Regions from separate parts of the Virgibacillus kimchii genome, predicted to be linked through region 1. Evidence: a T-box and tRNA genes for the amino acid it is inferred to sense, from the RefSeq annotation. Region 1 holds a T-box; the other holds one or more tRNA genes.
The links. A T-box is a leader RNA that pairs with one kind of tRNA and senses whether it is charged. The one in region 1 lies ahead of alaS (alanine--tRNA ligase), so its partner is inferred to be a tRNA-Ala.
Positions count from the first base shown of each region.

Region 2: it encodes a tRNA-Ala, which carries the amino acid that the T-box ahead of alaS (alanine--tRNA ligase) is inferred to sense. The anticodon was not compared.

Region 1 covers NZ_AP043951.1:1,134,676-1,146,959, forward strand. Annotated here, with positions in the region: gene udk (uridine kinase) at 1-341, opposite strand, end outside; gene ACZ42C_RS05790 (O-methyltransferase) at 346-993, opposite strand; gene mltG (endolytic transglycosylase MltG) at 1,110-2,228, opposite strand; gene ACZ42C_RS05800 (IS1634 family transposase) at 2,604-4,268, shown strand; gene ACZ42C_RS05805 (DUF1292 domain-containing protein) at 4,719-5,006, opposite strand; gene ruvX (Holliday junction resolvase RuvX) at 5,019-5,432, opposite strand; gene ACZ42C_RS05815 (IreB family regulatory phosphoprotein) at 5,432-5,701, opposite strand; gene alaS (alanine--tRNA ligase) at 5,808-8,447, opposite strand; T-box leader at 8,564-8,771, opposite strand; gene ACZ42C_RS05825 (AI-2E family transporter) at 8,827-9,894, opposite strand; gene ACZ42C_RS05830 (hypothetical protein) at 9,944-10,132, opposite strand; gene recD2 (SF1B family DNA helicase RecD2) at 10,201-12,284, opposite strand, start outside.
Region 2 covers NZ_AP043951.1:3,359,421-3,371,704, forward strand. Annotated here, with positions in the region: gene cwlD (N-acetylmuramoyl-L-alanine amidase CwlD) at 1-658, shown strand, start outside; gene ACZ42C_RS16205 (Mrp/NBP35 family ATP-binding protein) at 847-1,905, shown strand; gene gerD (spore germination lipoprotein GerD) at 1,955-2,602, opposite strand; gene ACZ42C_RS16215 (KinB-signaling pathway activation protein) at 2,880-3,569, shown strand; gene pdaB (polysaccharide deacetylase family sporulation protein PdaB) at 3,693-4,451, opposite strand; gene ACZ42C_RS16225 (hypothetical protein) at 4,760-4,981, shown strand; rRNA gene ACZ42C_RS16230 (16S ribosomal RNA) at 5,410-6,975, shown strand; tRNA gene ACZ42C_RS16235 (tRNA-Ile) at 7,072-7,148, shown strand; tRNA gene ACZ42C_RS16240 (tRNA-Ala) at 7,163-7,235, shown strand; rRNA gene ACZ42C_RS16245 (23S ribosomal RNA) at 7,537-10,455, shown strand; rRNA gene rrf (5S ribosomal RNA) at 10,579-10,694, shown strand; tRNA gene ACZ42C_RS16255 (tRNA-Asn) at 10,796-10,870, shown strand; tRNA gene ACZ42C_RS16260 (tRNA-Thr) at 10,891-10,963, shown strand; gene thpD (ectoine hydroxylase) at 11,212-12,114, shown strand.

The sequences.
Region 1 (12,284 bases):
AGAATGCCTTCGATTATAATTACTTCCTTAGGCTCCACTAAGATGACTTCGTCAGAACGGGTATGCATCTTGTAGTCATATACCGGCTTTTCAATTTGCTCGTTATTCAGCAATTTATTTACATGTTCAATAAGTAAATCATTATCAAAAGCCAAAGGATGGTCATAATTTGTATTTAGTCTTTCTTCGTAAGGCAAATGGCTTTGGTCTTTATAATAATAGTCCTGTTCAATAACCAGAATGGTCTTTTCTGCAAAGCGTTTGCAAATGGACTGGGTAACTGAAGTTTTACCACTTCCGCTGCCGCCTGCCACACCAATTACTACTGGTTTGTCTTTCATAAAATTAACTTCTCCCTTCGACCTTCATGCTAATGGCTACTCCATCACCAATCGGTATAATTGAAGTGCTGTACTCGGAATGTCCGGAAATAAATCGATTATACTCCTGCAGCTTATTCACCATTTTCCTATGCCTTGGCTGCTTTATGTTTTCAGGATCCGTAACATACCCTCTAAATAATACATTATCTGACAAGATGATGCCATTATATTTCAGCAATGGGTGGGAGAGCTCAAAAAAATGTTTATATTTTCCTTTGGCTGCATCAATAAATATCATTTCGAAGGATTCAGGCGGCAAAGAAGGCAATACCTCCATTGCATCCCCATAAATCAATTCAATCTGATTTTCCTTATTCAGTCTCTTTACATTTTCCTTTGCTTGGTAGTATCGATTTATATCCCTTTCAATAGTCGTCACTTTCGCATGGTGGAAAGCTTCGGCCATACGCAGTGCCGAATAACCGATTGCTGTCCCTATTTCCAATATGGTTTTTGGCTTTTGCATCTGAATTAATTGTGTTACAAACTGCATGCTTACAGGGTCCATAATGGGTATATGGTTTTTTTGGGCTGTAAGCTCCATTTCTGTTATCCATTCTTTTGCATTAGGTAATAGGGAACGTAAATACCCATCTAAACCTTGTTTCATTTTATAACCTCATTCTTTCAACGGTGATTTGACCCAAAAATAATCAGCAACCTATATTTTCAAGTGCTAAAAAAGGAAATGTGAAATAATTTCACACTCCCTGTTTTTAGCTTTTCTTAATCTATATACAGCTCTCTATTTTCACCATGTTCTTCAAATGTTTCAGCGTAATGAATCTCCCCTTCTTCATCATGAAGAAAATAAAGGTATTCCGATTCTTCCGGATCCAATGTGGCCTGAAGGGAATTCTCGGCAAAATTACTTATGGGACCTACCGGAAGCGCCTCAATATAATAAGTATTATAAGGTGACTCCACTTCCAGATCTTCAAACAATACACGATCCCTATGCTCACCCAAAGCATAGAGAACAGTTGGGTCTGTCTGCAATTGCATCCCTTCATCCAGCCTGTTGTAAAAAACACCTGCAATATTCATGCGCTGCTCCTCAGTTCTTGCTTCGTTTTCCACCAATGAAGCAAAGGTGAGAATTTCATGTACCGATAAATCGCTCTCTTCCAGTTCTTCCACATAGTCTTCCACAACAGAAACCGTTTTATTTAACATTTCTTCCACAACCAAAGCTATAGTTGGTTCCTGTTCATAAAAACTGTAAGTGGAAGCAAATAAATACCCTTCCAGTGGTGTTCGTATATCTTCAGACAAAATATCTTCGGAAAGTAATGTTGGATACGATTCGATTAATTGTTCAATATATTCAGGATCATTCACCATTTCCAGGAATTCATCCTTTGAAAAATGCAGGTGTTCCGAGTATATCTCAGCAATGTCATCTACTGTCGTTCCTTCAGGTATGGTTACCGTATGAACGGGATCAGCAATTACTCTTCCAGTCTGAAGAGAAGCCGTAAGCTCTTCCATTGTCATTGCAGGGGTAAAGGTATATTCTCCTGCCTGAAAGTCTGTAGTATTATTAAATGTGGCATAAAACCGAAATATGCGACTATCTTTAATAAGTCCATTTTCCTCTAAAATTTCCCCTATAGTAGACGAAGATGACCCAATTGGTATTTCAACCGTAATTTCTTCATCACTGTCCGGATCCACGGGTTCAAGTGCCGATGATATATACAAATAACCGGAAAGAACACCGATTACCAAAATAGCCAATAAAGATATAATGATAATAGCAACAATTTTCCGTACTGTCTTTGCTTCCTCACTTCTGGCAATTAGGTTGTCCCTGAAACTTCCCCTCTTTTTTCTTTTGGACATGCCGGAGCCCCCTTTCATCACGGTTATTATACTAAAATTCGACTGTATATTCCATCATAAAATGAAAGATGTTCTTCTGATTGTTCTGCTTCAATCATGTTACTGCATAACTACTGCATTTTACCTTATCAATAATAGCAGGTAAATGTGAAATGAGCCAAATAATAACATATAAAAAGAGGGCTGGGATATACCTTAAAGTCTCGAACCCGAGTTCGACAGTAGATAGGCACAAATTCACTTGTGGATAAACTGGATTCTCGATGAGGTCAGTCTTTCTGTGGATTAGTGCCTCTTAATTTTTTAAACTTTAATAGGCACACGATTTACAATATTTACCTTTACACACCAATGTTAAATTGGTATAATATAGGCATGTATATAAGAAGAGTTACCCGTAAAAATAAAGATGGATCAAAGGTTTCGTACATTCAGCTGGCTCATAATGAGTGGGATTCGAAGGCCAAATATGCGAAAGCGAAGGTGATATACTCTTTCGGCCGTGAAGATAAAGTCGATATGGCCGTACTTGAACGACTGGCCCAAAGTATTAGCCGATTCCTTACTCCGGAGGAAGCGCTGAAGTCGAAGCAAAAAATTAGCGATGCAGCGGAGTTTTTATTTCATTCCGCCAAACGGCTGGGTGGTGTTTGGCTGTTTGACCAATTGTGGAAAAAGCTCGGCATGGATACGATCCTGAAAGATATTTTCCGCAACCGCAACCATGAGATGGATCTGGAACGTGCGATTTTCGCCATGGTCGCAAACCGCGGACTCGCTCCTACAAGTAAATTGGGAATGGAAGAATGGATTTCAGAGGATGTCTATATGCCTGGCCTTTCCCGGATTCAGAGCCATCAGCTATACCGTGCTATGGACGAGCTTCTTGCTGTACAGAGCCAGCTTGAGGATCGTGTGTTTGATAATGTTTCCAATCTGTTCAACCTGGAAGTGGATCTACTTTACTTTGATACCACATCAAGCTACTTTGAAGTCAATCCGGATGAAACAGCTGAAGATGATCGGTTCCGCCTTCAGGGCTATTCGAAGGATAAACGATCTGACCTTGTACAAACGGTGATTGGACTTGCCGTGACACGGGAAGGTATTCCAATTAAAGTGTGGACTTGGCCCGGTAATACGATGGATATGAATGTCATCGAAGAAGTGAAAAAAGATCTTATGGGCTGGAGACTGGGACGCATTGTACAAGTGATGGATCGTGGTTTTTCCTCCGAAGAAAACCTGCGTATCCTTCAGCGGGGTGCCGGTCATTACATTATTGGGGAACGTATGCGTTCAGGTAAAAAGGATGTGGAAGCCGCCCTCAGTAAACGTGGTCGTTTCCATACGATTCGTGACAACCTTCAGGTAAAGGAATCCATTGTGGGAGATGGCGAAGCCAGAAAACGTTATGTGATTGCCTTTAACCCTGAAGAAGCTGAACGTGACAGACATCAAAGAGACCAGATTGTCCAAACGATTGAACGGAAGCTGGAGAATTTAAAGCAGCTGCCCAATGAAGCCCACCGTAAACAGGCGTGTGCACTCCGTGCACATAAAGTGTATGGCAAATATATCCGTCAATTGAAAGACGGCACGCTGAAATTGAATAAGCAGGCAATCCGCGATGCAAGCAAATACGACGGCAAATATTTAATCAGAACATCAGATGACACGCTGTCGATTGAAGATATTGCCTTGGGGTATAAGCAGCTGCTTCAAGTGGAAGATGCCTTTCGCACACTGAAGTCCACGCTGAAATTGCGCCCCATGTATCATCGCTTGGAAGACCGGATTCGAGCACATGTAATCATTAGTTGGTTGGCACTGTTACTTGTAAGGCTTATTGAAATGGAAACGAACGCAAGCTGGGAGTCTACACGTAGAGAGATGCAACGGATGCAGGTAGGGCATTTTACTACAGACGACGGAGATCTCTACCGCACAACAACCCCTACAGCTAAGCAAAAGGAAGTGTTTCAAAAAGTTGGGGTGAACTTGCCACCAGAAATCTTGGATATTCAGCCTAAGAGCTAGTAACACAATAAGTATGTCTTTTTAAGCCCTCAATCCTTTGGGTGTCAAGGGATTGAGGGCTTTATGTTTACCTAGTGGCTGTAGAACTCGGGTCGAAGTAGATCGAACATAAAACATGGTAGATAGGGTGTTATCACAGTGTTGTGCGCACTTCCCTTTGCCTACTTGCACCAAAAGAAAATGAGACCGCATGGGGTGCATAGCACCCGATGCGGTCTGTTCGGCGCAATTTCCCTCCTGTTGCACAGGATAATAAAAGGGTCGGCAGTATTACTTTTTAGTGAACAAATACATAGTGTTTCAAGCTTGATATATTCCCGAAACGGATACGCAGCCTGTTTGGTTTCTTTCCGATAAAATTAGTTATGTTGCAGTCCTTACTAACAAATGAAAGCCTTTTTCAGCTAAGAGTAACGACGAACTTAACAGTTAGGAATATAATAAGAAATTCTACACATCTTTATCTTCATCTGCAAGTGTATGAAGCATTTCCTCCACCATTTCCCATTCATCATCATTTTCAATTGGAAATAAAGATAAATCATTATCTTCATTCTCTTTTTCTTCATAGCGAAACGCATAGACTTCCACTTCTTCTTCCTCTGACTGTTCAACAGGCACAACCGCAATATAAGACTGCTTTGTTTCATCCACATCAAAGGTGAACAATACTTCAAATAAATGTTCTTCCCCATTCTCATCCGGTATGATAATACGTTCTTTTTCTTCCAATGCCATGATATCCCTCCTTTATTTTTGATCCAGATAGCCTTGCAATATCATAACTGCTGCCATCTTATCTATAACTTTCTTTCTTTTACTCCTGCTTAAATCAGCTTCGAGCAATACTCTTTCTGCTGCTACTGTAGTCAGGCGCTCATCCCATAAAACAACAGGGATATCATATGCTTTTTCAATGTAATTGGCATAGTTTTGGGAAATGATTCCTCGTTCCCCGATGGTGCCATTCATGTTTTTGGGCAAGCCAATAATAGCTTTTCCAACTCCATGCTCCTTTATTATTTCTCCAAGTTCGGAATCAGCGGATGAGAAATCATTTTCATCCCATTTGATTGTCGTTAACCCTTGTGCTGTCCAGCCCATTGCATCGCTGACAGCAACACCAATTGTTTTTGAACCAACATCAAGACCTATAATTTTCATCATAATTCCTTTTTATTATTTTCCAGATAAAATTTTACCAGTTCTTCGATTACTTCATCCCGCTCCATTTTGCGGATTATATTCCGTGCATCTTTATACCTTGGTATATAAGCGGGGTCACCGGACAGGAGATATCCGACTATTTGATTAATCGGATTGTATCCTTTTTCTCTTAATGCTTCATGGACCGTATAAAGCACTTCTTTTATATCCTCGTCAAACGGCTCTTCTGGAAAATTGAATTTCATTGTTTTATCAATATTGCTCATCGTGACACCTCGCCCTTATTATAACTGTACATTATAAAATGTCTGTTTTGTTTATTCTAACATGATTCCTTATCCATTATAACGTTTTAATGGATTATTATTCAAATTATTGTTGCGATTGTGCCTCTGTATACACTTTTGCTGCTTTTAAAGCTTCCTTTATTTTTTCAGGGTTTTTACCCCCGGCCTGGGCCATATCCGGGCGACCGCCGCCTCCGCCGCCGCACTCTTTTGCTGCAGCTTTAATTAAATGTCCTGCATGATAACCTTTTTCCACAAGATCTTTGGAAACTCCTGCTGCAAGCTGGACCTTTTGATTATTTACCGCTGCGAGTAATACAATGCCGGATTCAAGTTTTTGTTTTATATCATCCACCATTGCTCTAAGCTGATTCATATCCTTTACATCAACTTCTTCTGCTATTAATGTTACATTGCCTGCCATTTCAGCTTGATCCATAATGGAATCTGCCTCTATGTTTGATAACTTGTGGATCAGTGATTCATTTTCCTTCTGTAAAGCTTTCATATCTGTAAATAGCCCTTCAATCTTCTCAGGTAATTTTTCCGGTTCATTCGCCTTTACCAACCCGCTTGCATTGTTTAATATAGTGAGCTTTTTATTCAAAAATCCATAAGCTTCCTTGCTTGTTACCGCCTCTATTCTTCTCGTGCCGGCACCGATACCGGATTCTGAAACGATTTTAAACATACCTATTTCCGCTGTATTATTTACGTGGCAGCCACCACATAATTCAATGCTGAAGTCAGCTATTTGTACTACCCTGACAATATCTCCGTATTTTTCCCCGAAAAGTGCCATCGCACCCGCTTCTTTAGCTTCCTCAAGCTTTTTATGATCTATTATGACCGGCAGAGATTCCCATATTTTTTCATTCACCATTTGTTCAATCTGCTCGATTTCATCCTGTGAAACTGCCTGGTAATGAGAAAAGTCAAACCGAAGCCTTTCCGGTGCCACCAAAGACCCAGCCTGATTGACATGACTGCCTAAAACTTCTTTTAACGCCTGATGCAATAAATGAGTAGCTGTATGGTTTTTGATAATACCTTTACGATATGCCGAATCGACGATTGCTTTCACTTGAACCCCTTGCGTCAATACGCCTTCTTTAATTTCCGCCTGATGGATGTGCTGCCCATTTGGTGCTTTCTGAACATCTTTGATGTAAGCGGACATACCATCAGTATAAATCCAGCCCGGGTCAGCTATTTGACCACCGCTCTCAGCATAAAATGGTGTCTCTTTAAGAAATATAAATACTTCCTCCCCAGCATTAGCCGAACGTACTTGTTTATTGTCCCGAATAATAAATGTAACCTCTGTCTCAGTCTCCAGCTGGTCATACCCGATAAATTCGCTATCTGCTTCAATTTCTGCAAGAATGCTGTCCTGTACTTGCATGGAATCCACTTTTTGACGAGCGTTTCTCGCTCTTTCACGCTGTTTTTCCATTTCTTTATCAAAGCCTGCTTCATCAATTGTAAAACCTGCTTCTTCCACATATTCGACAGTTAACTCTTTTGGAAACCCATACGTGTCATATAGACGAAAAACTTCTTCACCGGGGATTACGGTACTTTCTTTTTCTTTATTCATTATTTCCGTCAGCATATCCAAACCGTCCTGCAATGTTTCATGAAATCGTTCTTCCTCTGTCTTAACCATATTTCTAATAAAGTCACTTTTCTTTAACACTTCCGGATAGAAATCCTTCATGATTTCTCCCACTGTTTCCACCAGTTCGTACATAAAAGGCTGTTCAATACCAATATCTTTTGCAAAACGAACAGCCCTTCTCAATAGCCTGCGCAATACATATCCACGGCCTTCATTGGATGGTACGGCTCCATCCCCTATGGAAAAACTGACAGTGCGGATATGATCGGCAATAACTTTATATGCCGTATCCGCTTCTTTATCTTTTCCATATGCTTTATCCGCAAACTTTTCTGTTTCCTTAATAATCGGAACAAATAAATCAGTGTCAAAGTTCGTCCGTGCATCTTGAATAACGGAAACGATCCTCTCCAAACCCATGCCTGTATCAATATTCTTTTTAGGAAGAGGTGTGTAGGTGTCATCCGAATTATGATTAAATTGAGAAAATACTAAGTTCCATATCTCCAAATAACGTTCATTCTCCCCACCGGGGTATAGCTCCGGGTCATTTGGATCATTCCCATATTTTTCTCCGCGATCGAAAAAAATTTCGGTATTGGGACCGCTGGGACCCTCCCCGATATCCCAAAAATTCTCCTCCAGGCGGATAATCCGTTTCTGTGGAACTTTAATATGATTAAGCCACAGATCATAAGCCTCATCATCTTCCGGATGTACAGTAACGGATAATAAGTTCTCATCGAATCCGATCCATTTATCACTCGTTAAAAATTCCCATGCCCACTCCATCGCTTCTTTTTTAAAGTAATCGCCAATCGAAAAGTTTCCGAGCATTTCAAAAAAAGTATGGTGCCTTGCTGTATAGCCGACATTTTCGATATCATTGGTTCTTATTGATTTCTGGGCGTTTACGATTCTTGGGTTTTCCGGCACAACCCTGCCGTCAAAGTATTTCTTTAATGTTGCTACGCCACTGTTAATCCATAAGAGGGAAGGATCATCTTTTGGCACAAGAGACGCACTCGGCTCCACCCGATGCCCCTTCTCCTCAAAAAAATCAAGAAACATTTGTCTTACCTCTGATGATGTTAATTGTTTCATTGTAATTACCTCCCATGTTATTTGATTTTTAATTATGACTGTTTTATTTCATTTTCGTTATCCCTTCCACTATGCAAAAAAACTTTAGAAAATAAAAAAATCCCCTCTCTGCACAATGCAGGGACGAGATTATCGCGGTACCACCCTAATTATATCCGGTTTTCCACCAGACATCACTTTCCCATGGTAACGGTATGAAACCGGCGGGGATTAGCCGCACTCAGGTTTAGCTTTCCATGATCTGCATTTGGGATTTCTCTCAGCCTGTCGAAAATCCCTCTCTTTAAACCGGTATCATGTACTCAGAACCTTCCTTGTATTCATATATGTTTTATGAATCATGTGTTTAGCGATATTATAGAAAACTTTACCTTGATTGTCAATAATAATTACGAAATGCAAAAGCGTGAGTAACAATCACTTTTAAAACGGTTAAAAGAGGAACAGCCAGAACCATTCCTATTACACCGGAAATTTTACCTCCCAGCAGCAATGCAAAAATAATTGCCACAGGGTGTATGGCAATACTTCTGCCAACAATGTAAGGGGCAATCATATTGCTTTCCAGCAGTTGGATCACGAAGATGGCAATGATTACAAAAATAACGGTATTTAAAGAAACTGTAAAAGCAATTGCCACAGCCGGCACAGCTCCGATAATTGGACCAAAGTAAGGAATGAGGTTGGTGACTCCCATTATAATAGCCAATAGCAATGCATATTCCAAGCTAAGAATTTCAAAAAGAATAAAAGCGGTTACGGCAACGAATAGACTTACAATCAATTGTCCGCGAATATAGCCTCCGAGACTTTTATCTATCCCATGTAATATATTATTCACATTGGTTCGGTGCTTTACCGGAATATACTTTTTAAATAGTTTTTTCCATTTACCGTAATCCTTTAAAAAATAAAATACGAGTACAGGGATAACAGTAATAATAATAATCATATCGAAAATTCTTGTAAACCCGGCTGCCAGTCTTGACAGCAGATGATCAATGGAAGATTCTACACGCAAAATCAGTTCATCCATCTTATCATGAACCGTTTCCGGCAAAAAGGAGGTAGACTCATACATTTGATTTATAAATGTCTGATACATAGAAATAAATTGGGGCAATTGCTCGCTCAAATCACGCAATTGCACGATCGTTGCAGGGTAAACCCGATAAATAAGGTAACCGATTCCGCCAAAAAATAACAGATAAATGGAGAGTATCGCTATACTGCGTGGAATATTCCAGTCTTCTATTTTTACAATAATCGGATAAAGCAGATAGGCAATCAAACCTGCAATTAAAAAAGGCAGGAAAAGCTGCCATATAAATGCAAAAAATCTCCCATATAACGGAAATAACCTGACGAACAGGTAAAGGAAAACGAATAATAGAATAGCGAGCAGCAACCAGTAAAGTATTGAAGCTCTTTTCTTATCTTTGAACATAAAAGTTCCTCCCCGGCTTAACAAGATGAATGTTTTTGAAGCCAAGGGATTACCCGTTTACTTTTCTTTCTTCCTCGGAAAACAAATCATTTAACGAACTTAATGAACCATCTGCTTCAACCTGATGGATAGTTAGTTTATTGCCATCAATGGCCATTTCTATGAAACATGTCCAGCAATAAAATTGATCTGCACCTATTTTACCAATATTTTTCTCCTGACAATTCGGGCACCGCATAACTTACAAATCTCCTTTGAAAAGATTATTATGTTATGCTAACCCGATTGGTAGTAAAATATACCTCTTCACATGAAATCATATGGGGATATTTCATTGTCCTCTTCCACAGTAGGTGGAGGCACATGCTCCAGCCTCTCCTTGATCTGTTCCTTTAATGTAGTAAAACGCCTGTTTGTATCTATTGTTTTAAGACCATTCAGGAGTGATTGGGCATCCCCGCAAATAATCAATGACTGCTGACTCCTGGTAATGGCAGTATAAAGCAGGTTTTTTCTCAACATCCTTCGATACACTGGTGTAACCGGAAGAATGACAATCGGAAATTCGCTGCCCTGGGATTTATGTATCGATATGCAGTAGGCATGCATGAGATTCACAAAATCCTTTCTTTCATATACCACTTCTCTATTCTCAAATTCAATGACAAGCTGTTCTTTGTTATCTGTGTTTTCATCCTCTTCAAAGATCGCTGCTACTTCTCCGATGTCTCCGTTATAAACGCCGTCTTCCGGCTGATTAACGAGCTGCAGCACTTTATCGCCTACACGGAAAACCCGGTCGTGGGCATTGATTTCCCGCTTCGTCGTTGTTTTAGGATTTACTAATTGCTGCAGTTCCTGATTTATCATTGTAATGCCTGCCTGAGAGCGATACATGGGAGCCAGCACCTGAATATCCTTTACATCCACCCCTTTTTCCATAGCCTTTTTGTAAATTCCAATAATCACATCAAGAACTTGTGATTCCCTGCATGGAAAAAAACTGAAATCCTTGTCATTGTGCAAATTAATTTGCCGATTATTCTTGATCTCATGAGCAAGAGAAATTATTTTCGAACCCTCTTTCTGGCGATATACTTCTGTAAGCCGGACTACTGGAATTACTTCTGTTTCCAGCAAATCTGTCAATACTTGACCGGGGCCGACAGATGGAAGCTGATCTTCATCCCCGACGAGCAAAACCTGCATATCACTTGGTATAGCTTTAAACAAATGATTAGCCAGCCATATATCCACCATCGAAAACTCATCGACAATCAATAATTTACCGGCTAATGGTTCATCTTCTCCTTTACTGAAGCCCTCTTTTCCATCCCAACCCAGTAGCCGATGTATCGTAACAGCCTCCTGGGATGTTGATTGTGCCAGGCGCTTGGCGGCACGCCCAGTAGGAGCAGTAAGTATAAATGGATACTCTTTATTTTCTTCGTATTCACCTTTATCCAGAGATAAATCATGAATATCCGCATAAGCTTGTAATATCCCTTTAATCACGGTCGTTTTCCCGGTGCCGGGGCCCCCGGTAAGGATCATGACCTTGGAATGTATGGCCTGGTTAATGGCTTCAAACTGATCTTTTCCGTAGCTGATGGACTCCGCTTCTTCGATTTCTCCTGTAATTTTCATCAGCTCAGCAGCAGTTGTCTGATGTTCTAAGGGTTTTTCCATTACCCGTTTTAAATGGGAAGCAAAACCATCTTCAGCATAATACAATGAAGGCAAATAGACATTTCCCCCGGAAATGATCACTGATTTATTTTTATTCAGCTCAATTAACCTTTCCTCGATAACCTTTTTTGTCAGCCCGCTGGCAGGCAGTAATTGCAAAACCTCTGCTGCACACTCTTCCATCGGGAGAAAGACGTGACCATGCTGAATATTTTTTTGTAAAACATAAATACACCCGGCACCAATTCTGTTCGGGTGTGTTGCTGATAATCCATTCTTCATGGCAATTTCATCTGCTGTTTGAAAGCCGAAACCTTCTATATCAAATACATATTGATACGGGTCTTCTTCCAAAATGGTGATTGCTTCTTCCTTATATTCTCTATAAATCTTCTGCGCCATTTTCAATCCTATATTATACTTTGACAGGTATAGGGCAATATGTTCAAATCCCTGGTTTTCCTGGAGACTTTTAACAAGGGAATCCCTCGTTTCCTTTTTCAATCCTTTTACCTGATTTAATACTTCAGGATCATTAAGTATTCTGCTGATGGCTCCCTCTCCCAAAAACTCAACAATTCTTTCAGCCGTCTTTTTACCAACACCGTAAAATAAATCACTGGATAAATAGCTGATCAGACCCGTTTTCGAATCCGGTATGTATGTTTCATAGGAATGCACCCGATATTGCAGCCCAAATT
Region 2 (12,284 bases), 2.0 Mb from region 1:
ACTTCCTATCATACAGAGCGATACTGCCTGGAACCAGGGATGGTCATTGCCGCTCAGCGGAAAAACGATTGTCATTGATCCGGGACATGGCGGGCCGGATGGAGGAGCCGTCGGCAAAGATGAAACATTGGAAAAAGATATAGCCCTGGATGTCTCTGAAAAAATCCGTGATTATCTTCTGCAGACGGGTGCTATTGTTTATTTAACACGTGAGGAAGATACGGATTTGGCAGCGGAAGATACACAGGGGCTCTCGAGAAGAAAAGCGGAAGATATTCGAAACCGCTTGGAATACATTCGTGAAAAAGAAGCCGACTTTTTTATTACGATACATTTAAACGCCTTGCCATCAACCAAATGGCATGGAGCTCAGACGTTTTATTATCCCCAATCGGACGAAAGCAGGCACTTGGCCACCATGATACAGCAGGAAATTATAAGAAATATGGAAAACACCACACGGAGTCCTCTTGCAATCAACAATCTTTATCTGCTGAAAAATGCTGAGGCACCCGGCGCACTCGTAGAGATCGGCTTTCTATCCAATGAACAGGAACGGGAACTGCTAAAGCAGGAAGAATATCAGCAACAAATGGCGGCAAGCATTTACGAGGGAATTTTGCGCTATGTGACAGAGGAACCTGAACAAGATGAGTAAAGTGTGACAGCCCTATTATCCATCCATGATTCAAATCACTTAGGTTTTCGCTGATTTGTGTTATACTAGCCTTGAATGAAATGTTAAGGTTGTGTTCAAGAGAAAAGGAAAGCGATTTCGAGGGAAATAACGGTTTCCTTTTTGGGCATAAGATAAATTCAAAGCTTAAAAAGGGATGGTGTCACAAGTTGTTATCAAAAGATGAAGTAGTACAGTTGCTAAACCCTGTTAAAGATCCATTTTTACATAAAACACTGGAGGAAACCGGTGGTATCAGCAAAGTAACCATAAAGGAAGACAAGAACCACGTTAGTGTAAAAATTGCGATCTCCAAAACGAATACCGGGGAACAAATGCAATTGCAGCAGGAAATCGTCGGCATTCTGAAGAAAAATGGAGCAACTACGGTTGGTTTACGCTTTGAGCAGCTTCCGGATGAAGTTATAAGAAAATACCAGCCCGCAGTGGAGCAGGAAAAGGAATCCTCACTGATGGGAGGAAATTCCGGTACCAAGTTTATTGCGGTAGCGAGTGGTAAAGGCGGTGTTGGAAAATCAACTGTAACCGTCAACTTGGCTGTTTCCCTGATGCGCCTCGGTAAAAAAGTAGGGATTATTGATGCGGACATTTACGGGTTCAGCGTTCCGGATATGATGGGGATTGAAAACCGTCCAGCCGTCCGAGCGGAAAAAATTATTCCTGTAGAACGCTTTGGTGTAAAAGTGATCTCCATGGGATTCTTTGTAGAGGATAATTCGCCGATCATATGGCGAGGCCCTATGCTTGGGAAAATGCTCAACAGCTTCTTTAGCGAAGTGGAGTGGGGAGACCTGGACTATCTGATTCTCGATCTGCCTCCGGGTACCGGGGACATCGCGATGGATGTACATGAACTGCTCCCTACCTGTAAAGAAGTCATTGTTACAACACCACACCCATCCGCTGCATTTGTTGCAGCCCGGGCCGGCCAAATGGCATTAAAAACAGACCATGAAATCCTGGGTGTTGTTGAAAACATGGCTTATTTTGAAAGTGAGAAAACCGGAGAAAAAGAATATGTATTTGGTCAAGGCGGAGGGAAAAAGCTGGCAGAAGTACTGAAAACAAAGGTGCTTGGACAGCTGCCGCTGAAACAGCCATATGAGGATGAAGATGAATTCGCGCCGGGAATTTATCAGGAAGATCATCCGATTGGTCAGGAATACCATAAAATTGCTTCGAAAATTCTCGCGAAAATGGAAGATTAAAATAGAAGCGGACCTGTTTAAGGTCCGCTTTTCCTGTTCTTTTTACTTTTTATGATCCGCCACCGGATTCACCACCGGAACCGCCGTCGGATTCACCTTCTTCTTCCTCTCCGGACTCTTCTTCACTGCTTTCACCCTCCTGTTGTTGCTCACCTTGTTTTTCCGCAGCTTTTAACAGGATTTCCTGGATTTTTGCTTGAAACACAGGGGTTTCCAATGTCTGCCGGATCGTTTCCTCCAAATGAGAGCGGAATTGCTGTCCCCGCAATACACTTAACATTTGGTCCTCTATTTCCGGGTTTTGCAATAAATCGAGCATTTGTTGCTGATATTCCGAATCATTCATTAAATTTTTTATCAACTTTTCCTGTTCTTCGCTTATGGATTCTGCATAGCCTTGCGCGAACTCAGGGTCTTCAAATAAATTCGCCCACATTTCCTTGGCCTGCTCAGAGGCTAGTGCTTCATTGATGGAATCCTTAACCATTTCCGACTCCATCACAAGCTCCTGTTTTAACTCTTCCTCTGCTAATAATTCCTTTAATGCTTTCTTGCCATCTTCTGTCTGTAATATGTCAACAACCATCTTTTTCGTTTGTTCATAGTCCTGCTCTTCCTGTACTGGATTTGCGGCATTGCACCCGCTGATTACAAAAAACGACAGGAATATTACACTGATTAAAAGGGAGCGAACCATTCCGGAACTCCTTTCCTTATGTTTCATTTATATTCTCTATACTATAAAATTAACTATAATAACAAAAGCTACTCACATTTAATATGAGTGACAAAAATAAAAAATATGCACACAGATAAGGAAAATTGTCGAACTTCGTGTTAGAATACCTATGGGACGAATCACACCCAATCAAGTAATTTCTGCTTATTTGGTGTTTTTCCGCAATAAATTCTTATGTAATGGTTCTCTTTCAGCCAGGAGAACATTTTGAATACATACTGGGAGGATAAAGAACTTGAATACCCGTAAATTAGTGAATTTCTTTTTGAAGACATTACTGCTTGGCGGCCTTACAGGGTTAATCACAAGCTTTTTTGTGAAAGCAGATGAATATCGAATGTTTTTGAGTCCATTTGATGCATTTGAATTGCTTGGGTTAGTCATCTTTTTAACTGGTGTCGGACTGGTTTTTACTGCCGTCAGTCAAACCGGTTTCTTTGCTTATTTATTCCTGAATCGGCTTGGTCTGGGTTTATTTCGCTCCTATTGGCCACTCGTACAGATACTGCTGATTGCTTTTGTCGTATTTGATTTGGTGTATTTCCCATATCAGGCAACAGACGGGGAAGTATCAGTGTTTTGGTATATATTAATGTCAGGTGCCATCCTCGGCTATGGTATAATCGTTGCAAAAATCAAGGCGAAGGAAACGAACAAAAGTGCATTTATACCCGCATTATTCTTCATGGTAGTCATTACAACCATCGAATGGATTCCCGGTATGCGCACGGAAGGTTATGATTACACGATTATTATGATCATTGTACTGCTTGTTTGTAACACCTATCAGCTGCTCGCTTTACACCGTATTAATGAGAAGGAAGATCCAAAATCAAAGCACAGTAAAGGCAGGGACAGAGACCTTGAGTCAGTGAAAGGTACAAAAACTGCTGTCGGAAAAAGTGATAAAAAGAAGAAGAAATAAGCATTAAAGATCAGTGGGCAAGGTCGTTGAACGATGACTTTGCCCACTCTTACTTTTGCTGAGGTATGGGAAGTCCGGGGAAACTACATACTACATTACACTTCCCAACTTTATTTTTATATATTATTCCACGAGCTTTGCCTCGGCGTGTGCCTGGTTAATCAGCTCTGTTATGGTAACAAAGGTAAATCCTTTATTCTGTAAGCCAGGGAGCATTGTTTTCAGTGCCTCTGATGTTTGTTTTGCCGCATCAGAAGCATGCATGAGAATAATGTCTCCATTATCCGTTTCGTTCATCACTCTATCCACAATTACATCTGTGCCCGGGTTCTCCCAATCCATCGTATTTACATTCCAATGAATAACCTGAAACCCCATCTCCTCTGCCAAATCTAAAATTTCTTCGTTAAAATGGCCGTTTGGTGCCCGCAATAGCTTTGTTTCTTCAAAACCCAGCTTTTCAAATATTTCCTCCGCCATTCGTAAATCCTGACGAACTTCATCTATTTCCATGTCAAGATAGCTTTTATAACGATACCCAAGCATACCTATCTCATGTTCTCCCTCTGAAATTTTCTCTACAATATCCGGGTGGCGTTCTGCCCACTCCCCGCTTAGAAAAAAGGTAGCCTGCACTTGTTCTTTTTCCAGCTCATCCAGAATATCAAATACTTTTTCCTCTCCCCAGCTGATATTAAAAGTTAATGCAATATTGGATTCATTTTCATTTCCTTTTGTCAATGCCGTCGGCCCCTCAGTGGAAAAAACAGAAAAAGTGCCATCCCGTTCAAACCAGATGAAAAGCGCGGCAAATAATGCCAGAGCAACGACAACGCTCCATCTTTTCCACTTTTCCAACCGCCAAACATAAAAATGCTGCATAACGATTCCCCCTTGTCCTTCATATTAAATTCTATGTATGAATACAGAGAATAGAACAAGCTATCCAAGTGGGGACGCGGGGACAGGTTCTTTATCACGGTTAATCTATAAATGCATATTAATAATTTTTTAGCTGAAATTGGATGAAAAACCACTTATTTGGGGTATAGTAAGTTTATGCCGTATATGACAGAAGGGACCGGCCAATTCCGACAATTTTTTCGAATAACTATATATAGCTGTTTGTAAAAAACAATAACGGGTAAAAGATGATTACTACTATAAGAAGAAATTTGAGGTGTGAAGAAATGTTAGGTTTATTGATAAATGAAATGGAACAAAAAGAAATTGAGTATATTTTAAAACGGGAACTGGATGAATTGTTAATGGACCTGGAAGATCACCGGATTGATCAAATGGTTAAGCGAGCCATGCGGGAACGATATCAAGTGCTGTTTCAACTGTTTCGAAGAGTTGCAAGTGAACAGGAATGTATTAAATATATGCCAAAGCGAAGCAATAATCAATAATAGATGAGCACTCATTTTGTATAAGGAAAAGAGGATTTTCCTGCCTACCTACGATGAGTGAACTATACACATATAAGAAGGATATATTTTACAATAAAAAATCATGTCGATCTGTTGAATTTATTGTTTGTTTATGCTATTATATTTCTTGTTGTCAATGAGTGAAACAGGTTTTTATTTGTGCTTTATTTTCTTTTAAAATTCCTGTTGACAATTTATTGATGGCATGATAAATTATATCTTGTCGCCAAAAACGACAAACAATTTAATTGCTCTTTGAAAACTGAACAAAACAACCAGTATGTAAACAGATGTCAGGAAAGCAGTTGGAGGTCGGACGTAAGTCCGGCTGAGGAAGACTAGTTAACCCTGTATCAATTTTTGAAGCTAAGAGAAGGTAGTGGATTGGTGTCCATTACATTCAAACTTTTATGGAGAGTTTGATCTTGGCTCAGGACGAACGCTGGCGGCGTGCCTAATACATGCAAGTCGAGCGCGTGAAGCAGGCAGATCCCCTTCGGGGGTGACGCTTGTGGATCGAGCGGCGGACGGGTGAGTAACACGTGGGCAACCTGCCTGAGAGACTGGGATAACCCCGGGAAACCGGGGCTAATACCGGATAATACTTTTCTTTGCATGAAGGGAAGTTGAAAGGCGGCCTTTGGCTGCCGCTCACAGATGGGCCCGCGGCGCATTAGCTAGTTGGTGAGGTAAAAGCTTACCAAGGCGACGATGCGTAGCCGACCTGAGAGGGTGATCGGCCACACTGGGACTGAGACACGGCCCAGACTCCTACGGGAGGCAGCAGTAGGGAATCATCCGCAATGGACGAAAGTCTGACGGTGCAACGCCGCGTGAGTGATGAAGGTTTTCGGATCGTAAAGCTCTGTTGTGAGGGAAGAACAAGTGCCGTTTGAATAAGGCGGCACCTTGACGGTACCTCACCAGAAAGCCCCGGCTAACTACGTGCCAGCAGCCGCGGTAATACGTAGGGGGCAAGCGTTGTCCGGAATTATTGGGCGTAAAGCGCGCGCAGGCGGTCTTTTAAGTCTGATGTGAAAGCCCACGGCTTAACCGTGGAGGGTCATTGGAAACTGGAGGACTTGAGTGCAGAAGAGGAGAGTGGAATTCCACGTGTAGCGGTGAAATGCGTAGAGATGTGGAGGAACACCAGTGGCGAAGGCGACTCTCTGGTCTGTAACTGACGCTGAGGTGCGAAAGCGTGGGGAGCGAACAGGATTAGATACCCTGGTAGTCCACGCCGTAAACGATGAGTGCTAGGTGTTAGGGGGTTTCCGCCCCTTAGTGCTGAAGTTAACGCAATAAGCACTCCGCCTGGGGAGTACGGCCGCAAGGCTGAAACTCAAAAGAATTGACGGGGGCCCGCACAAGCGGTGGAGCATGTGGTTTAATTCGAAGCAACGCGAAGAACCTTACCAGGTCTTGACATCCTCTGACCACTCTGGAGACAGAGTTTTCCCTTCGGGGACAGAGTGACAGGTGGTGCATGGTTGTCGTCAGCTCGTGTCGTGAGATGTTGGGTTAAGTCCCGTAACGAGCGCAACCCTTGATCTTAGTTGCCAGCATTAGGTTGGGCACTCTAAGGTGACTGCCGGTGACAAACCGGGGGAAGGTGGGGATGACGTCAAATCATCATGCCCCTTATGACCTGGGCTACACACGTGCTACAATGGATGGAACAAAGGGCAGCGAAGCCGCGAGGCCAAGCAAATCCCACAAAACCATTCTCAGTTCGGATTGCAGGCTGCAACTCGCCTGCATGAAGCCGGAATCGCTAGTAATCGCGGATCAGCATGCCGCGGTGAATACGTTCCCGGGCCTTGTACACACCGCCCGTCACACCACGAGAGTTGGTAACACCCGAAGTCGGTGAGGTAACCATTTGGAGCCAGCCGCCGAAGGTGGGACCAATGATTGGGGTGAAGTCGTAACAAGGTAGCCGTATCGGAAGGTGCGGCTGGATCACCTCCTTTCTAAGGATATATAACGGAACATCTGACTTTGTCAGATGAAAACATACTGTGTTGTTTGGTTCAGTTTTGAGAGAGCAATTTCTCATACTGATAGATGGGCCTGTAGCTCAGCTGGTTAGAGCGCACGCCTGATAAGCGTGAGGTCGGTGGTTCAAGTCCACTCAGGCCCACCATCTATCCAATTCACGGGGCCTTAGCTCAGCTGGGAGAGCGCCTGCCTTGCACGCAGGAGGTCAGCGGTTCGATCCCGCTAGGCTCCATTTTTGTACCTTGAAAACTAAATAAGAGTAACAACGACATCAAGTAAAAGGCTGAAGCGACTGTTCAGCGACGTACGAACTGCGCCCTGCCAAGCAGGGTGGATCAGCGTAGCCTCGCAAAGAGGCGAACTTAGCTGATTATTCTACCGAAGGAGATAAAGGAAACACGACAAGCGAGAGCGAGTTGATGTTGACTTATCGTACGGAGGCGAAGGAAGTTCGCTAGTCGCTAGGAGCTGAAGCTGGATTGATTTTAAGCGAAGGCTAATAAAATTAGTGACGCTTATTCATTGTAAAGCTTAGTTAAGTGAATAAGGGCGCACGGTGAATGCCTTGGCACTGGGAGCCGATGAAGGACGGGACTAACACCGATATGCCTCGGGGAGTTGTAAGTAAACTTCGATCCGGGGATTTCCGAATGGGGGAACCCACTGTTCGTAATGGAGCAGTACATCTATCTGAATACATAGGATAGATGAGGCAGACCCGGGGAACTGAAACATCTCAGTACCCGGAGGAAGAGAAAGCAAAAGCGATTTTCCAAGTAGCGGCGAGCGAAACGGAACGAGCCCAAACCGGAAAGTTTACTTTCCGGGGTTGTAGGACACTCCATTGGAGTTACCAAGAAATTCTTTAAACGAATCGGTCTGGAAAGGCCAGCCACAGAAGGTAACAGCCCTGTAATTGAAAAAGAGTTTCCTCCGGAGTGGATCCTGAGTACGGCGGAACACGAGGAATTCCGTCGGAATCCGGGAGGACCATCTCCCAAGGCTAAATACTCCCCAGTGACCGATAGTGAACCAGTACCGTGAGGGAAAGGTGAAAAGCACCCCGGAAGGGGAGTGAAACAGAACCTGAAACCGTGTGCCTACAAGTAGTCGAAGCGCGTTAATGCGTAACGGCGTACCTTTTGTAGAATGGACCGGCGAGTTACGATCGTATGCAAGGTTAAGTGGAAGACACGGAGCCGCAGCGAAAGCGAGTCTGAACAGGGCGAAGTAAGTATGCGGTCGTAGACCCGAAACCGTGTGATCTACCCATGTCCAGGGTGAAGGTCAGGTAACACTGACAGGAGGCCCGAACCCACGTATGTTGAAAAATGCGGGGATGAGGTGTGGGTAGGGGTGAAATGCCAATCGAACACGGAGATAGCTGGTTCTCTCCGAAATAGCTTTAGGGCTAGCCTCAAGTGTGAAGTACCGGAGGTAGAGCACTGATTGGACTAGGGGCCCTCACCGGGTTACCGAATTCAGTCAAACTCCGAATGCCGGATACTTTTGCTTGGGAGTCAGACTATGGGTGATAAGGTTCATAGTCGAGAGGGAAACAGCCCAGACCGCCAGCTAAGGTCCCAAAGTATACGTTAAGTGGAAAAGGATGTGGAGTTGCCCGGACAACCAGGATGTTGGCTTAGAAGCAGCCACCATTTAAAGAGTGCGTAATAGCTCACTGGTCGAGTGACTCTGCGCCGAAAATGTACCGGGGCTAAACGTATCACCGAAGCTGCGGATTGTTCTTACGAACAATGGTAGGAGAGCGTTCCAATGGCAGAGAAGTCAGACCGTGAGGACTGGTGGAGCGATTGGAAGTGAGAATGCCGGTATGAGTAGCGAGAAAAGAGTGAGAATCTCTTTCACCGAAAGCCTAAGGTTTCCTGAGGAAGGCTCGTCCTCTCAGGGTTAGTCGGGACCTAAGCCGAGGCCTAAGGGCGTAGGCGATGGACAACAGGTTGATATTCCTGTACCACCTCATGAGCGTTTGAACGACGGGGTGACGCAGAAGGATAGGGAAAGCGCACGGATGGAAGCGTGCGCCCAAGCAGCAAGAGAGTCAGGCAGGCAAATCCGTCTGGCAATCTCAAGCTGTGATGGGGAGTGAAATATAGTAGCGAAGTTCCCGATTTCACACTGCCAAGAAAAACCTCTAGTGAGTTCATAGGTGCCCGTACCGCAAACCGACACAGGTAGGCGAGGAGAGAATCCTAAGGTGAGCGGGAGAACTCTCGTTAAGGAACTCGGCAAAATGACCCCGTAACTTAGGGAGAAGGGGTGCTTCTTGCATGAGAAGCCGCAGTGAATAGGCCCAAGCGACTGTTTAGCAAAAACACAGGTCTCTGCGAAGCCGCAAGGCGAAGTATAGGGGCTGACACCTGCCCGGTGCTGGAAGGTTAAGGGGAAGTGTTAGGGTTTTACCCGAAGCACAGAACTGAAGCCCCAGTAAACGGCGGCCGTAACTATAACGGTCCTAAGGTAGCGAAATTCCTTGTCGGGTAAGTTCCGACCCGCACGAAAGGTGCAACGACTTGGGCACTGTCTCAACGAGAGACCCGGTGAAATTATACTATGCGTGAAGATGCGCATTACCCGCGACAGGACGGAAAGACCCCGTGGAGCTTTACTGTAGCCTGATATTGAATGTCTGTACAGCTTGTACAGGATAGGTGGGAGCCTTGGAAGCGTGAGCGCCAGCTTACGTGGAGGCACCCGTGGGATACCACCCTGGCTGTATGGACCTTCTAACCCAGGGCCGTGATCCGGTCCGGAGACAGTGTCAGGCAGGCAGTTTGACTGGGGCGGTCGCCTCCCAAAAGGTAACGGAGGCGCCCAAAGGTTCCCTCAGAATGGTTGGAAATCATTCGCAGAGTGTAAAGGCAGAAGGGAGCTTGACTGCGAGACCTACAAGTCGAGCAGGGACGAAAGTCGGGCTTAGTGATCCGGTGGTTCCGCATGGAAGGGCCATCGCTCAACGGATAAAAGCTACCCCGGGGATAACAGGCTTATCTCCCCCAAGAGTTCACATCGACGGGGAGGTTTGGCACCTCGATGTCGGCTCATCGCATCCTGGGGCTGTAGTCGGTCCCAAGGGTTGGGCTGTTCGCCCATTAAAGCGGTACGCGAGCTGGGTTCAGAACGTCGTGAGACAGTTCGGTCCCTATCCGTCGTGGGCGTTGGAAGTTTGAGAGGAGCTGTCCTTAGTACGAGAGGACCGGGATGGACACACCGCTGGTGTACCAGTTGTTCCGCCAGGAGCATAGCTGGGTAGCTACGTGTGGAAAGGATAAGTGCTGAAAGCATCTAAGCATGAAGCCACCCTCAAGATGATACTTCCCATCATTTAAAATGAGTAAGATCCCTCAGAGGCGATGAGGTTGATAGGTCCGAGGTGGAAGCGTGGTGACACGTGGAGCTGACGGATACTAATAGATCGAGGACTTAACTAAACTAAAATATGTCGTTGGCTTCTCTTATTTAGTTTTTAGGGTATAAAGTTAAAAAAACCCTTGCATTTTTTGTGGAAAATGCATATAATATGTCTTGTCTCCCATTTAGGGACAACATGTATGTCTGGTAGCAATAGCGGAGAGGTCACACCTGTTCCCATGCCGAACACAGAAGTTAAGCTCTCCAGCGCCGATGGTAGTTGGGGCTTTGCCCCTGCAAGAGTAGGACGCCGCCAGGCAGTTTTTATTGATTTATTTTCTACTACATGCTTGAATTGAATAAGCTAAGGAATATCGGAAATACTATATAAAGTAATCATATAGTTATATTTATCCATATTCCACAGTAGCTCAGTGGTAGAGCAATCGGCTGTTAACCGATCGGTCGTAGGTTCGAATCCTACCTGTGGAGCCATTTTTATGTTTAAATATAATGCTTCCATAGCTCAGCAGGTAGAGCACTTCCATGGTAAGGAAGGGGTCGTCGGTTCAAGTCCGGCTGGAAGCTCTCAGGTAAACGCTTGTCCTTTAAGGGATGGAGCGTTTTTTTAATTTAATGCTATAACACATTTAGTAATGGTAAGGCGGTAAAATTTCCTATAATTTTAAAACTTTTCTATTTTAGGTGTTTAATTAATAAATAACAGGGTACGTATTGTTATATGGGGTATCTTCAATTGGTATGTCAGTATAAGAGGATTATTTTATGCAGGCAAATTGCCAAGAAAAATTTTCGACGAGGGAGTGTTCGAAATTATGAAAGACCTTTATCCTTCAAGAAAAGGGGATACACCAAAAATTTTGGAAAGAAAGGACCCTGTTGTTCATACGGAAAGATCTAAGGATAATCAGGCGCCCATTACTACAGCACAGTTAGACTTCTATGAAAAGAATGGTTTTTTGCAAATTGAAAACTTCTTTCCGGAAGAAGAAGTTGCAGATCTGCAGAAAGCTATTTTTGAATTGCAGGATGCAAATGAGGATGTGAATTCCGACAAAGTGATCCGCGAGCCGGAAAGTGAAGATATCCGTTCCATATTCCATGTGCATAAAGATGATAATTATTTCAAAGATGTAGCAAATGACCAACGTATATTAGACATAGTAAATCATCTGCTGGGAAGTGATGTATATATCCATCAATCCCGAATTAACTACAAACCCGGCTTTAAAGGGAAAGAATTTGACTGGCATTCCGACTTTGAAACATGGCATGTAGAAGATGGTATGCCGCGAATGAGAGCAGTCAGCCTTTCTATTGCACTATCTGATAATTACACATATAACGGACCGCTGATGCTTATACCCGGGTCCCAAAATTATTATATTAGTTGCATAGGAGAAACGCCGGATGATAACTATAAAAAATCATTGCAAAAGCAAAAGCTTGGTGTCCCGGATAATGACAGCCTGCGTTGGCTAGCCGAACAAGGCGGAGGTATTTCGGTACCAACCGGAAAAGCGGGTTCGATCACTTTATTCGAGTCCAATACGATGCATGGTTCGACGAGTAATATGACACCATATCCGCGTAATAATTTGTTTATGGTATACAATAGCGTGGAAAATCAGCTGGTTGAACCATTTTCAGGCGGCAAGCCCCGTCCTGAATATATTGCTGTGAGGGAGGGAGCTCCATCCTACAGCAGTGCTAAATAAAAAGTGAAAAGAATTTCACCCCAGGAATTCTTATGCTGGCATACATTCGGCTGTCTCAAACATAGGGACAGCCTTTTCTTTTTTTAAACACAGATAAAGGTTTAAACATAACTTTTAAACCGCTCATGATAGATCACTCCAATATCGAACATCCTATTATTCCGCCGTTG